3 regions of the Bacillus sp. OTU530 genome follow, and region 3 is predicted to be linked to each of the others. Evidence: riboswitches for the same ligand, from Rfam matches in the RefSeq annotation. Region 3 holds a riboswitch; each other region holds the start of a gene.
The links. A riboswitch is a leader RNA that binds a small molecule or an ion and turns the genes downstream of it on or off. The one in region 3 is predicted to bind cyclic di-GMP.
Positions count from the first base shown of each region.

Region 1: another riboswitch for cyclic di-GMP. It lies ahead of AAHB12_RS20565 (aspartyl-phosphate phosphatase Spo0E family protein); the one in region 3 lies ahead of AAHB12_RS07775 (post-COAP-1 domain-containing protein).
Region 2: another riboswitch for cyclic di-GMP. It lies ahead of AAHB12_RS17645 (DUF1450 domain-containing protein); the one in region 3 lies ahead of AAHB12_RS07775 (post-COAP-1 domain-containing protein).

Region 1 covers NZ_JASATP010000032.1:36,297-40,950, forward strand. Annotated here, with positions in the region: gene yhfH (protein YhfH) at 534-665, opposite strand; gene AAHB12_RS20550 (hypothetical protein) at 927-1,106, opposite strand; partial or broken gene AAHB12_RS31905 (hypothetical protein) at 1,104-1,208, opposite strand; gene AAHB12_RS20555 (hypothetical protein) at 1,293-1,763, opposite strand; gene AAHB12_RS20560 (YwbE family protein) at 1,868-2,065, shown strand; gene AAHB12_RS20565 (aspartyl-phosphate phosphatase Spo0E family protein) at 2,327-2,560, opposite strand; cyclic di-GMP riboswitch class I at 2,581-2,679, opposite strand; gene AAHB12_RS20570 (DedA family protein) at 3,058-3,654, shown strand; gene AAHB12_RS20575 (phosphatase PAP2 family protein) at 3,674-4,342, shown strand.
Region 2 covers NZ_JASATP010000023.1:78,499-83,152, reverse strand. Annotated here, with positions in the region: gene AAHB12_RS17650 (HD domain-containing protein) at 1-1,091, opposite strand, end outside; gene AAHB12_RS17645 (DUF1450 domain-containing protein) at 1,360-1,584, opposite strand; cyclic di-GMP riboswitch class I at 1,829-1,917, opposite strand; gene AAHB12_RS17640 (RsfA family transcriptional regulator) at 2,217-2,927, shown strand; gene AAHB12_RS17635 (lipoate--protein ligase family protein) at 3,085-3,921, shown strand; gene pta (phosphate acetyltransferase) at 4,045-4,654, opposite strand, start outside.
Region 3 covers NZ_JASATP010000007.1:197,104-201,757, reverse strand. Annotated here, with positions in the region: gene AAHB12_RS07785 (Ig-like domain repeat protein) at 1-559, opposite strand, end outside; gene AAHB12_RS07780 (ArsR/SmtB family transcription factor) at 805-1,086, opposite strand; cyclic di-GMP riboswitch class I at 1,114-1,202, opposite strand; gene AAHB12_RS07775 (post-COAP-1 domain-containing protein) at 1,501-2,715, opposite strand; cyclic di-GMP riboswitch class II at 2,736-2,819, opposite strand; gene AAHB12_RS07770 (SH3 domain-containing protein) at 3,824-4,654, opposite strand, start outside.

The sequences.
Region 1 (4,654 bases), on a different contig from region 3:
TATCTAACAGTAATTAAAGTTTAAAATCATCCCTAGTATTAGCATTACAGTTGGTATGGAGGTTGTTCTATGGAAGTCTTCTCCCACTAAATGGCCCGTTTGCGGAACAACTTTATTGTCATTCAACAGTTCTCTAATTCTAACATATAGTGACAAACAGAAAAGAAAGTCACAATTAACTGTAAATAAAACATATATTTATTATAATTCATTTTTTTATATTTTTATTATAAATGAACTCCATAAAGAAAACTCGCTGATTGATGAGCCCTGCTCTTGGGCGAAGATAGAGGCGTAGTTGTACTTATACCTTATTCCTAAAATTTCTCGCTACGTCGAATGACTTCTCGATTAGAAATTTATACTTTCTTAAAGTACAAAAAAAACAGGCATTTCCTGCCTGTTTCTCAGTTTATAAAAAATAAAAATTTCTCGTTCGTAACTCAGTTACTCTATTTGCTTTAACTTGATGGACATGCGCTATAATCTGCATACTTCTTATAAGCGCATGAAAGGCGAATTACAAAACGTCATCACCCTTCATCAATTACTTCCTTGCAATGTTCGCATTCGTGTAAGTATGATTCGTGTTGCTCTTCGATCTTCCAGCCACAGCCGCGGCAGACCTTCGCAGGTATTCGTCTATAAAATTCTAGGTCTTCCATAACAAGTGCCTCCTTCAATTTTATTCGTACTATTGTATTATTCAGCAAGGTGGTAATTTGATAACTGCTACATAATTCCAATAAAGAAAACTCGCCGATTGGTGAGCCCCACTCTTAGGCGAAGACAGAGACGTGGCTGCACTTATACTGTATTCTTAAAATTTCCGACTACGTCGAATTCGCTTCTATCTGGAAACTTATACCTTCCTAACAATGTAAAAAAGACGCCCGCAGCGTTAAGCTACAGGCGTTTTCTTTGCGTTATTTCGTTTCTTCTTTCTCAGCTTCTTGCTCCTGTAGCGTATGCTTTAGCGCTACATAGGTTAGCTTTGCTACTGATTCCGGCAAGCGAATCAAGAACCGATAAATACTTTTCCCAAATCTTTGCGAACTGAAGGCTTTTCTCCTTAAAGGCACCATTTTCCATAGAAAACTCTTCAATTTCATAATCTTCTCTAGCAAAAGCTTTTACAACCCGATTCCACTTATATTTTCCTGTACAACCGAGTTTAACTTTGAAAGCTGTTCTCGAATTGCCGCAAATGTGGGTTTAACATCAGATGGTGTCTATAAGCAAAAAAGCCCATGATTTACGTTGTATATAAATCATGGGCTTTTTTGTAAGACTCATGCCCGCTTAAACCCTTCTTCCTCCAAATACTGCTTCGCTTCATTGTAGGAAGGAAACGTTCCATCAAGGTTTAAACCTGCATACACATTCCACATCTCATCCTCTTGGACTAAAATAAGCGATGCGTTATCTTCATTCACCCAGCGCTCCTCCTCCAAATCTCCAACGATTGCCACTTCAGCAGTTGATCGGGGTGCGAGGGATTGAATCGATTTTGCAATCACTGTGCGCAGCTCTTCCTCTGAGAAATCTCGGATATTAATCATGCCTCTGTCATCTGTATTATAGCTGCTTACATATTCTGCATAAACAAATCCATTTCCGTTTGGATGCAAGTGGTATACGACATTTTTCTTATCGCTTGCACTTTCCTCATAATGAAAATTTACACGTTTCATCGATACATCCTTGCGCTTAAGCTCCGGAAAAGATTCAATAATAGCGAGTTTTTGTTCAAAAGTTAACATGTTACCTCCATGTAGATGTGCATTATAGTTCAAATTATTATACCATTAGTAGAAGATAACACCAAAACTAAGCAAATTCTTAGGCGGAAAAGAGGAAATGATTTATGAATGATGGACGATATAGAAAAAATATTCAGGCTGGTCTAGAAGTGAATATTGTACTAAAAAAGGATCAGCGTACAGGAAATACGACGCGTGGAATTGTAAAGGACCTGCTGACGAATTCGCAATTTCATCCTCATGGAATCAAGGTTCGTCTTACAGATGGACAAGTAGGCAGGGTACAAACAATTGTTAACTAATAACAAACAAAAAGGGACAGATTCATACACTTACGAATCTGTCCCTTTTTATCTGATGACAACCATTTTCCCTACCTCGTCACAAATACTATGAGTTATAGGACAAACTTGGAGTTTTAACATGCAACCTAATTTAACTTTAGCTAGCTAATCACTACTTCAGGCAGTTGAACAATCCCCGATAGAAACGCTTATACCATCTCCATTAATCCTATGTTTGCTTATCCCTTATCATTTAGATGCTGCACACATTAATAATACCTATACAATTTGTCCCCTCATAGATAGGTTGATTAATTTGTCTAGTTGTTGACTGCATTTGATAGTTTTAGGATGAGTTAATCCATATAGTTTACCTAGATGAAGTAGTTGCCTTCTTTTTTGCTCAATAATGGCTGGGTTATTTTGTTTAGCATCCAAAAGTACGTCCATCCATTTCAAATCAGTAGAATCAGCTTGCTTGTCTTCCATCGGTAATTCAACTAGCACCTTCACCCTTGTAGTTCCCTCCGTATTACGGCAGCCCAGCAATCATAGTGGGAGCGGCATACCTCTCCCACCTTAGACCTGTAGCTTTGCGTCCCTATCTTTCAATAGGTTTGCCTTTATCGAAACTTTATTTTTTATCTATATAAATATGCTTTATTTTGTCAATATAGGAGTAACAAGAATCACTATTTGCTGCACTAGTAGCCTCTACAAAATTATTTCTATAGAATCCATCAACACCAAATGGCTCAGTCGTTCTCTTTAATCATTTTCTCATATTTTTACATTTTTTTCAATTATAGTTTTTAGAAAGTTTTACGAGTTGAACTACCTACTACCTTTACTCCCCACATCCTCACACTCCTCTTATACAGGCCATAACCCTCCTAGCCCAAATACTAAGCACATTGTAACAGGTATAAACCGCGCATAAAAAAAGAATACTGAGAAAAGCATCATCTCCGACCGATTCTTTTATTCCAATAGCATAGGAGTGTGAATGGATGGAGCACCAATTAACCTATCTTCTTTCACATTTTGGATATTATGGTATTATATTAGCCTTAATTGGAGGCATTATCGGACTCCCTCTGCCGGATGAAATCCTTCTTACCTTTATTGGATATTGCGTCTTTCAGGGAAACATAGCTTATATTCCTTCCTTACTAAGTGCTTTTTTAGGGACAAGCGGCGGCATTTCGCTTAGCTATCTATTAGGAATCAAATTGGGTTTGCCATTTTTAACAAGGTTTGGACCAAGGCTCCATATTACAGAAGACAGAATTAATAAAACAAGACAATTATTCACAAAACTAGGTCCTTATCTGCTTTTTATTGGATACTTTATTCCTGGCATCCGCCATATTACCGCCTATCTTGCAGGAATTAACGGGTACTCCTTTAAGAAGTTTGCACGGTATGCATACCCTGGGGCATTGCTCTGGTCTTTTACCTTTATTACGTTAGGAAGATCATTAGGAGGAAATTGGAAAATCATTGCTATGTATATCTCTAAATATCGTATATACCTTATGCTAGCTGCGGTTAGTATTATCTGGGGCGCCTATTTATTTTGGAAGAGAAGACAAAAATTGCAATGAATCTAAGGTGGTTATTTATATGAATTTAAAGCTTCAACTTACTACTGCTTTTATAATAAGTTTGTTATCTCTTATCGGCTTCAGCCTTATGGCTATTCTGATTAGCAAGCAAAGGATTATTTCATTTGATAGTACCGTTATAGCCTTTATTCAAGGCCTTGAGTCCCCAGCTCTGACAGCTATTATGAAATTCTTCACCTTTATTGGATCGACAAGTTCTGTTGCGATACTTGCTATGATTGCCTTATTTTTTCTCTATGTTGTACTCAAGCATCGATCAGAGCTGATTCTATTACTTACTGCCGTTTTAGGAAGCAACCTCCTTTTTATCACATTAAAGCTGTTTTTTCAGCGAGCCCGTCCGGATTTACATCGTCTGATCGAGGTAAGCGGCTACAGCTTTCCGAGCGGCCATGCAACAAATGCATGTACGCTATATGGAACTCTCTCCTTCCTACTATGGCGGCATATTCCTACTCGTTGGGGGCGTACCATCTTAATTATTATCAGTATCGTAATGATTCTCACAATTGGAATAAGCCGCATTTATCTAGGCGTACATTATCCTAGCGATATCATCGGCGGCTATTTTATTAGTACATTTTGGTTAACCACGCTCATTTGGTTTTATCAACGATATAGGGAAAAGCGATATATGCGGCAGCATGTCAATGGAAACAACAAATAACGATTACCCATATGAGATAAAATGCTGCATATAACAGGCTCTGCATACAGACAAATAATCCCCGTTCCTTTAAGGGATTTCTCTTGAAGGAATGGATAAACTAAACTATGTATTTTTATACGGACAGCATATCCAGCCGGATATGCTCTAATCTAAGACCGCATTTTATTTTTGTACGATATTCGGATATTTGATTCATCCCCTCAGAATCATTTCTTTTCACCACCCTATTTCTTAAATACTTACAGATTTTCTCCCTTATTAAAACCTCTCCAAAAGCATTATCGGATTCATTTACATAGTTATGCATAA
Region 2 (4,654 bases), on a different contig from region 3:
TAAAAGTCATACGGCAGGTCAGAGGTAGAATCTACAACGAGATAATAATCCGGGTCGATGCCAGCCTTCTTGCATAAGCTGCTTAGCTCCATCCAGTTATTTAATCCGTGATATTTTTCTGTGAAATCTACATATTTAAATAAGTTTCGGTTCACAAAGCGCCGGCAGAGATCACTTAAAATCGCATCTTCTTCCTCCTGCCATACTTGAAAATAATAGTACATAATATTTTCATCAAGCTTTAAGTAATCTTCAATCGTAACCTCATCCTCAAATAGCGAGTAGAAATGAACAGGCTGATGCCTGAATGAGTAATATTGCTTATGAAGTGCCTTCGCGCGATGCAAGATCTTTGTTAAAATAACCTCCGCACTGCGTGTGACCGGATGGAAATACACTTGCCAGTACATTTGATAACGGCTCATAATATAATGCTCCACCGCATGCATACCGCTATACTTAATTACAACCTGATCTCCGTGCGGGCGCATCACACGTAAAATACGCTCCATATCGAAGTTTCCGTAGGTGACCCCAGTAAAATAGGCATCTCGCAGTAAATAATCCATTCGGTCTGCATCAATTTGACTGGAAATCATACTAATTGCTAGCTTATTATCAGAGGTTTTCGCAATAACCTCGGCTACCTTTTTCGGGAATTCACGGTCAACCTCCCGCAGCACTTGATTAATTTCTGTATCACCAAGGATAATGCGCTGCGTGAAATGCTCATGGTCAAGATGAAATACCTTTTCAAAGGAATGTGAAAATGGCCCGTGCCCAACATCATGTAAAAGCGCGGCACATAAGCAAAGTAAGCGATCCTCAGTATTCCATGCGGGTCTGCCATCAAACACATTATCAATCATCCGACGAATGATTTCATATACGCCGAGCGAGTGATTAAATCGGCTATGCTCCGCTCCATGAAACGTAAAAAATGTTGTACCAAGCTGTTTGACGCGGCGTAATCTTTGGAACTCTGCTGTACCGATCAAATCCCAAATGACCTGATCATCCACATGAACATATTTATGTACAGGATCCTTAAACACCTTTTTTTCATTCATTTTGCCATTGGGATATACCATTTAAGATACCCCCTTTCTTTGCTACTATCATACCTGTATTATACCGAAAGGATAATGAGATGAGAAAGACCCGCCTATGCATTTATATTCAATTACATACAAATTCCAATTAAAGAAAACTCGCCGATTGGCGAGCCCTGCCCTTAGGCAAAGACAGAGGCGTAGCCCTACTTATACTGTATTCCTAAAAGTTAGCTTCCTGCTAGAACTTAACTTTACGCTCTCCTAATAGTGAAAAAAGCACTTCCTCTACCGAGAAGTGCTTTCCTTATTTTCCTAGTTTATCCTCAATTTTTTTAATTAATTCAGTTTCATTTGGTGCCGAAACAGGGCGGTTATTCACGAACGCAAATGACTTTTTGCGCCCTGGCCCACAGTATGACTGACAGCCAACCTGCACATCTGCATCCGGGTCTACTTTCTTTAAACGCGGAAGCAATGTTTTTAAATTTGTGGCCTGACAATCATCGCACACCCGAAATTCATTTGCCATCTTGCACAATCCTTTCTCGAGCTCAAACTTTTCGCATATATTAGTATGCACCGTTGCACGATTTGCTAAAAGATATTTTACCGTTCTTTTTGAAATGTTGCAAGCTATCCGTGCACGATCTTATAAGGCAAAGCTATCATTAATTGTTGTCCACATAGGAAAACAGGCAGAAATAATGCATCTGCCTGTTTTCCTATTCATATGTATTTTCAAAACGCTCTAAATGGCAGAACTATTAAAAAAGGATGGCAACCAGACGACCATAGAGGAATTTCCTCTTTAGGCTCTAAGCTTTGCGTCCCTGCTTTTCAGCCAGGTTTGCCTTTTACATATCATATAAAAATGTAGTGGGGTATTCTCTTATAGAGAATACTAAGTAAGTAAGTATGAACATATTATACATTTTTTTATAAGAAAAATACATACTCTTTTTATTTTCTCTCTATATTTTCCACTTCCAATCGACCTGAAAAGCTAATCTGAAAGAGAGATAGTATGTTTTACTAGGAACTTCAGAGCCTCTATCTCTGGAAATAATCTACCATTTTTTTAAAAGGTTTGTATAAGACGTATCATTTCCGTCCATCCTAAAGGTAGAAAACACTTTAGAAAGGGATTAAGGAGATGATTCTATGAAGATAAGACAAGATGCTTGGACAGAAGAAGATGATTTGCTTTTGGCAGAAACAGTACTGCGCCATGTCCGGGAAGGAAGCACGCAATTAAACGCCTTTGAAGAAGTAGGAGATAGACTTAATCGCACATCAGCGGCTTGTGGATTTCGTTGGAATGCCGTTGTACGCTATAACTATGAAAAAGATCTACAGGTAGCAAAAAGGCATCGCAAAGAGAAGATGCGTGCAATCGGCGGGGATCAGGCAAAGAAAAAGCTGCTGTATACACCACCAGCACCAGCTCCTGCCGTGCGTACTGTTGATATGGAAGCTGATGAAGTCATAGAAAATACAGTTCTACTAGAAGAACCTTCCTTCACCATGACGGATACTGCTGTTTTTAGTCCAAGGGAGACTTCTTCTCTTACAATGGCAGATGTAATTCATTTTCTGCAATCTTTAGGAAGCTCAGATGTAAAGGTCACTGCATTGGAGCGCGAAAATGAACGATTAAGAAAAGAAATTACTGAATACATGCATAAAAATGAAGAACTAGCAGGCAAAGTTGCCAAGCTAGAGCAAGAATCAACGACGATTCAAGAGGATTACGAAACAATGATGAAAATTATGAATCGCGCCCGTAAGCTCGCTCTTATGGATGAAGAGGAGCGACCAACAACAAGCTTCCGAATGGACCGAAACGGGAACCTTGAAAAAATTGCAGAATGATAGCCGCAGAGGAGATAGCTATATTGCTATCTTCTTTTTTGTTATAATGACTTAAGGAAAGCGGACATAGACCATTTTACCTGCGGGAGACCCCCGTTCAATAAAATCGGCAGCAGTCCATTAAGCTTTATAACCTCATCATAAAGGGGCTACAGACATGCGTGATTATCGTTCTATTTTATCTCAGCCCCAATGGCGCATCATTGACCAATCAAGTCTAGGACCGCAGTTTCAAGCACTGCAGTCTTTCGCGATGGATGATACATTATGTACAACAGTCGGCAGTGGGCTTTCCCCTGCAACGGTGCGCTCTTGGGTTCATCACAATACAATTGTACTTGGCATCCAAGATACAAGGCTCCCGTTTTTACAGGAGGGCATAAACTTTTTACAGGAGCAGGGCTGGAATGTAATTGTACGCAATTCAGGCGGTCTTGCGGTTGTGCTGGACGAAGGAGTGTTAAACATCTCCCTCATCCTGCGCGAAGCCGATAAGAGCATTGATATTAACCTTGGCTATGATGCAATGCTGGGGCTCATTCAAGAAATGCTTCATGATTATGGTGCTGTCATTGAAGCAAGAGAGATTGTTGGCTCCTATTGTCCAGGCAGCTATGATTTAAGCATTGACGGTAAAAAATTTGCCGGTATCTCACAGCGCCGGATTCGCGGCGGGATTGCTGTACAAATTTATCTGTGCGCCACGGGCAGTGGCTCAAATCGAGCTGCCCTCATTCGCGATTTTTATCAGCTTGCGCTAAAGGGAGAGCAGACAAAGTTTGTCTATCCTGTTATCGTGCCGGATGTAATGGCATCCTTATCGGAGCTGCTGAAGACAGACATCACCGTGTATCACTTAATGATGCGTCTGCTGCAAACACTTCAACACTTTACGCCGACGCTCTCACCATCACAGCTGCTTCCTGAAGAGGTCTCAATGTATGAACAAAACCTCCATCGGGTTTTAGAGAGAAACAACAAAGCTCTAGGATAAATACCCAGCGGAAGCGCAGCAGGATAGCGTATACAGAAAACTCGTCACCTGGCGGACAGAGACACGGTTGAACTTATACTTTGTTCCTAAAATGAAAAAAAGCCCAATATGGGCTTTTTTTATTTACAGTGCTTGACCTGCAGTGATTAAAGACAGCTTATATACATCCTCTTCATTACAGCCGCGGGATAAGTCATTTACAGGCATGTTCAATCCTTGTAAAACAGGTCCAATCGCCTCAAAGTTCCCTAAGCGCTGTGCAATTTTGTAGCCGATATTTCCTGCTTCAAGGCTTGGAAATACAAATACATTCGCATTCCCTTCAATAACAGAACCAGGCGCTTTTTGCTTCGCAACAGCTGGTACGAAAGCCGCATCGAATTGGAACTCACCATCCAATGTTAACTCCGGTGCCATTTGCTTCGCAAGCTGCGTCGCTTCTACTACCTTTTCTGTTTCCGGAGATTTTGCTGAACCCTTTGTTGAGAAGCTAAGCATTGCAACGCGCGGGTCAACACCAAACAAAGCTGCCGTTTTTGCGCTTTCTACTGCAATCTCCGCCAAATCCTGGCTGGATGGAGAAATATTAATTGCACAATCAGCAAATACATATTTTTCCTCTCCACGTACCATGATAAACACGCCGGAAGTTTTAGAAACGCCTGGCTTTGTTTTAATGATTTGCAGGGCAGGACGAACTGTATCTGCCGTAGAATGAACTGCTCCGCTTACA
Region 3 (4,654 bases):
TTATCCTTGCTACTACATCCCTAACTCCTGAAACATCATCCGTTGCTGTAATGTTAAGGCTTACTGTCTCACCAGCCTGATAGGTCTGTTTATCTGGTTCTACATTTGACAAAGATGGTAGTTCTGTATCTACTGGTGAAGTATTTTCCACATTAAATTCAGCTGTATAATCTACACCATTCTCATAGCTAACAAAATGCCCTACCTTATCAAAAAGCGAGACACGTAAAATCTGCCATTTGCCTGGTTGTACAGATATATTAAGCGGAATCTTCACAATCCACTTGCCACTAACAGTATCATAAGTTCCTGCCCCAGCTAACTCTGTTCCGTCAGGACCTTTTATCCTTGCTACTACATCCCTAACCCCCGAAACATCATCCGTTGCCATAATACTGATGTTTACTGTTTCGCCAGCCTGATAATTCTGCTTATCTGTTTCTACATTTGACAAAGACGGTAGCTCCGTATCTACTAATTCTGACGCAAGTGTCTGAGCCGGATATTGGAGAGTTAGTACTAGAATAACAATAAACGTAAACATTTTCCAAAAATTCATATGTAAGTGCCCCCTCTTAAAAAATTTTATCACACTCCTCTTTTAAATTCTAATATTCATATAGATTGGTAACATTTACTTATATTTGTGTGATTATCTTATTTTCCTCTCCAATTACCTATATCTTATATTTTGTATAGCTGTAAGCCGAAGGTTTTGTTAAACACTAGTACTGACAATTGAAGCAAAAGAAAAAGCGAACTGCCGCAGCAATCCGCTTTCAAATAGTTTTATTGTAATGAAACTTAAGCACTAGCTACTGTATTGAGAATGGTTTCTACTCGCTCGTCCTTCACCTCGTAGTAAACCTCTAAACCTCTACGTTTTCCTGAAATAACCTTGGCGCTCTTCAATTTTGATAGATGTTGACTAACTGTGCTTTGTGGTGCTTCAAGTTCCTCGTAAAGAGTAGTTACATTTACAGGTCCTTTCTCAATCATAACTTTTACAAGTGCAATTCGTGCAGGATGAGCTAATACTTTTAAGATTTCCACTCCGTCATTAAATTTTTCAATTTTCATATACATTCACTCCTCTAATTCCTCTTTCACGTGAACGGCAGCTGGCTAGCTTGATAACATTTGCTATTTTAGCCCCTAAAGCTTTGCGCCCCATGTTTTCACAAGGTTTGCCTACGGAAATAATTATAATCTAATTCCAAATTTTATTATAGATAAAAAAATTAGAAACTTATCATAACTAACTCTAAAAATAGAAATTAATATAGAACTTTACACCATCCACCGTAGAATCGTTCTTTAGAACAACAAGATTAGGTGTCTTTCGCTAACAAATAACTTTTTTGTTGAAAATGTAATTGTATTCTCAACAAAAAAGAAGACAAGCTCTACATGTTGTAGGAATTTGTCTTCTCGTTACTTTGAATGAGTATTTTTCAACAACCCCGTTTGTCTTCCCCTTCGCAATCTAATTAATTCAGGTTATTGGTGTACCTGAATATTGCCTCCTTGAATTATACCAGACTGTGATGTATATCCTTTATTAGGTCCATCAAGTATAGTTAATCGGAACTCATCTTTTGTACCAGGTTCCCCACGATCAACAACTCTAATATGAATAGTGCTGTTTTGCTTGCCAGAGGTAGAACTTGTCACTTCTCCGACTGTATCAAATTCAATCCCGATAGTTTTTCCATTCTCCTTAATTTCTGCAAGCTTTTGTTTCAGACTCATCGCATAATTATCTATTTTTATCTTTACTACATCAGTCTTATTACTTTTCAAATGATCATTATATTCAAGTTGAACTCTTAAACCTTGTTCGTCCGGCAACATGTTAAAACCAAATGATTGCTTATTCTTATCATTTTCAACATATCCCCCTCCTGTTACCTTTTTAAATCCAAATTGTGGGGATATAATAACACTGTTTCCACCGATTGCAAGTGGATTTTTTTGTGAAAATTGTTGTAAAGGCGTTTCATTACGTACCAAAACCTTAAAGAAATTTGGGAAAGCCGTAAATTCATCGTGCCAAGCCGGTACACTCAATTCATCAGCTTTCATATCAAATGCCGCACCTTCAGTAGTTATCGAGACCTTATTAATAATAGGTTTGTTGGTATAAAGATTAAATGTAAAGATTCCAAATCTTGTCATGTATCCATATGGATTATCAAAATCTGAGGTTCCCCCAAATAATCCACCGCCTTTATTTATAAAATTGGCTATATCCCCCCCACGTGCTGCTAACAAGTCATTTTCTTCATTCGTTAATCCACCATTTGGGGTATTGTATATATCGCTTGCGATAGCAATAATGGCAAACCCATCAAATGATTGGCTAGAAATATTATTACCAGATACAAAAGTCGCTTTCATATTAGTTTTTGATGCTATTTCCTTCCAAAACACCTTAATAGCATTATTATCATTTCCGGATCCGCCGATTACTAAGATCCCATTTCCACCATTTGTAACTTTCATTTTTTTTACGATGTTTACGTAAGCGCTAATAGGACCATGAGCCCGACGCCCGCCCTCAAGATGTCCGTCCTCTGGTTCCAATCCCATTAAAACTACAGATCCTCCAGAGACTTTTGGTGGGGCTGCTGCTAAGGAAATTGAAGGATTTCCCCATATACCGACACTCAATGCCATAACTCCAATACCTGCTAATAAGCTACCTTTTTTCAAAAAAATCCCCCCATAATTTATTTAGAGGGGGTCGGTTTCGCTACTAGCTCCACTCCACTTAAGCGACCAAATACAAGTAGAGTTTCATCGCTCCCCCGTGCTCTTTATAGCTCATGCATATCCCAATAAGAAAATTAAGAAAATCAAAAGAACAAGATTAACCTTCTCAAAAAGCCTTTTCCTCACAAAGAACAAATGACTAAAGGTTATGCCTTTATCTAGTGAATTACCTAACACCTTCTATACCTGTTAGAATCATAAAAAACAGTTAGAAAGGTAAAATAACAAAATTAATTTTCTAAGTAGAGAATCTTCTATGAAAAAGAACAACGGGAAAGAAAACGCTTTATTTTTATATCTTATCATGGGGATTTTGGTGAAAAAAGTAAATTAAAACCTCAATTACTTACAAAAACTAACAGCACAGAAGGACAAAAATGGACAACCCCTAAATTTATTGATGATGGCTAAATACTAGATCGTATTTTAAGAACCATTTCTACTCCTTTATCTATTGCTTCATAGAAGATTTTTAATTCTTCTGCAGGAAGTGGTGACCAAAAATAATGTTTAAAACATACTTTTCGAGGATGCTAATGCTTTTCAATTCGTACTCCAACCCTCAATCGTTCAAAATCGTATACAACCAATATTTCAGCGGCAATACTACCTTTCGTTTTTTTACTCAAGTTTTCATTTCGTTAGCAAGCTAGCAAAACCAACAGCGCAAATCCCTTGCCATTACTAGGCCTTGAGACTGATGTGGTATATAGAACGAGCACGTTGTCCCCGCTTGCTCAAATACCGATGGACATGAGAAAAGAGCGCATCATAGTTGGCGCCCTTTTTGGTTTTGCTGGTTATTTTATTTATTGTACTCTATAGTACATTTCCGCTCGAGATCCATAATTCGCTCCAGAGTTCTTATCTCTTGCATAAACAATTACTGTATAGACTCCAGACTTTGTTGGTGTCTATGTAGTTGCACTATTCGCCCTATACTCCTGCGATGTAGTAAGAACACAGTTACCATCCCGGACACAGATCGATACCCCGGGTTGCTGCTTTCTTCAGATGTTGTTGAAATGATAACTGGAGTACCAGTATTCTATGGACTTATCTTATCTGTTGTTACATTTACCTGAGTTACTTTCCCATCCTGTACCTTGTACCAGAAAGAATAGTAAGTATCATAAGCTGCTTGAGAGTTAATATCCTTTGCATGTACTGATAACCTATATGTTCCTGCTCGTTCTGGTTTCCATGTAAAGGTATTTTTTTCACTGTAGTTTTGTACTACTCTTCCCGTATCCCCTTCAAAGACATAAAATTTATATAAAGGGTTACTGCTTCCCCCTGATGTAGCTGTCAACGTAATCAGTGTTGCCACAGCTTGAGGGCTTGATTTATCTGTTGTTACATTTATCTGGGTTACCTTCCCATCCTGTACTTTGTACCAGAAAGAATAGTAAGTATCATAAGCCGCCTGGGAGTTAATATCCTTCACATGTACTGATAACCTATATGTTCCTGCTCGTTCTGGTTTCCATGTAAAGGTATTTTTTTCACTGTAGTTTTGTACTACTTTTCCCGTATCTCCCTCAAAGATGTAAAACTTATATATAGGGTTGCTGCTTCCCTCTGATGTAGCTGTCAACGTAATCGGTGTTGCCACAGCTTGGGGGCTTGGTTTATCTGTTGTTACATTTACTTTTGTTACTTTTCCTACTTCCATAATGTAGGCAGAGGAAATATAACCCACTACCCTTTGATCTGCAGTTTTCACTGGGTACCATACAAATTGGTTGCTACTGCTTAAAGATTGATCATATGAAAAATTCCCCTGGATAATCAGGCTAGTGTTTTTAGCTAACACACTTACAATTGAAGAGGAGCTACTAGGTTGTGATCTTAAATTTACACTATCCTTTGTTACAAC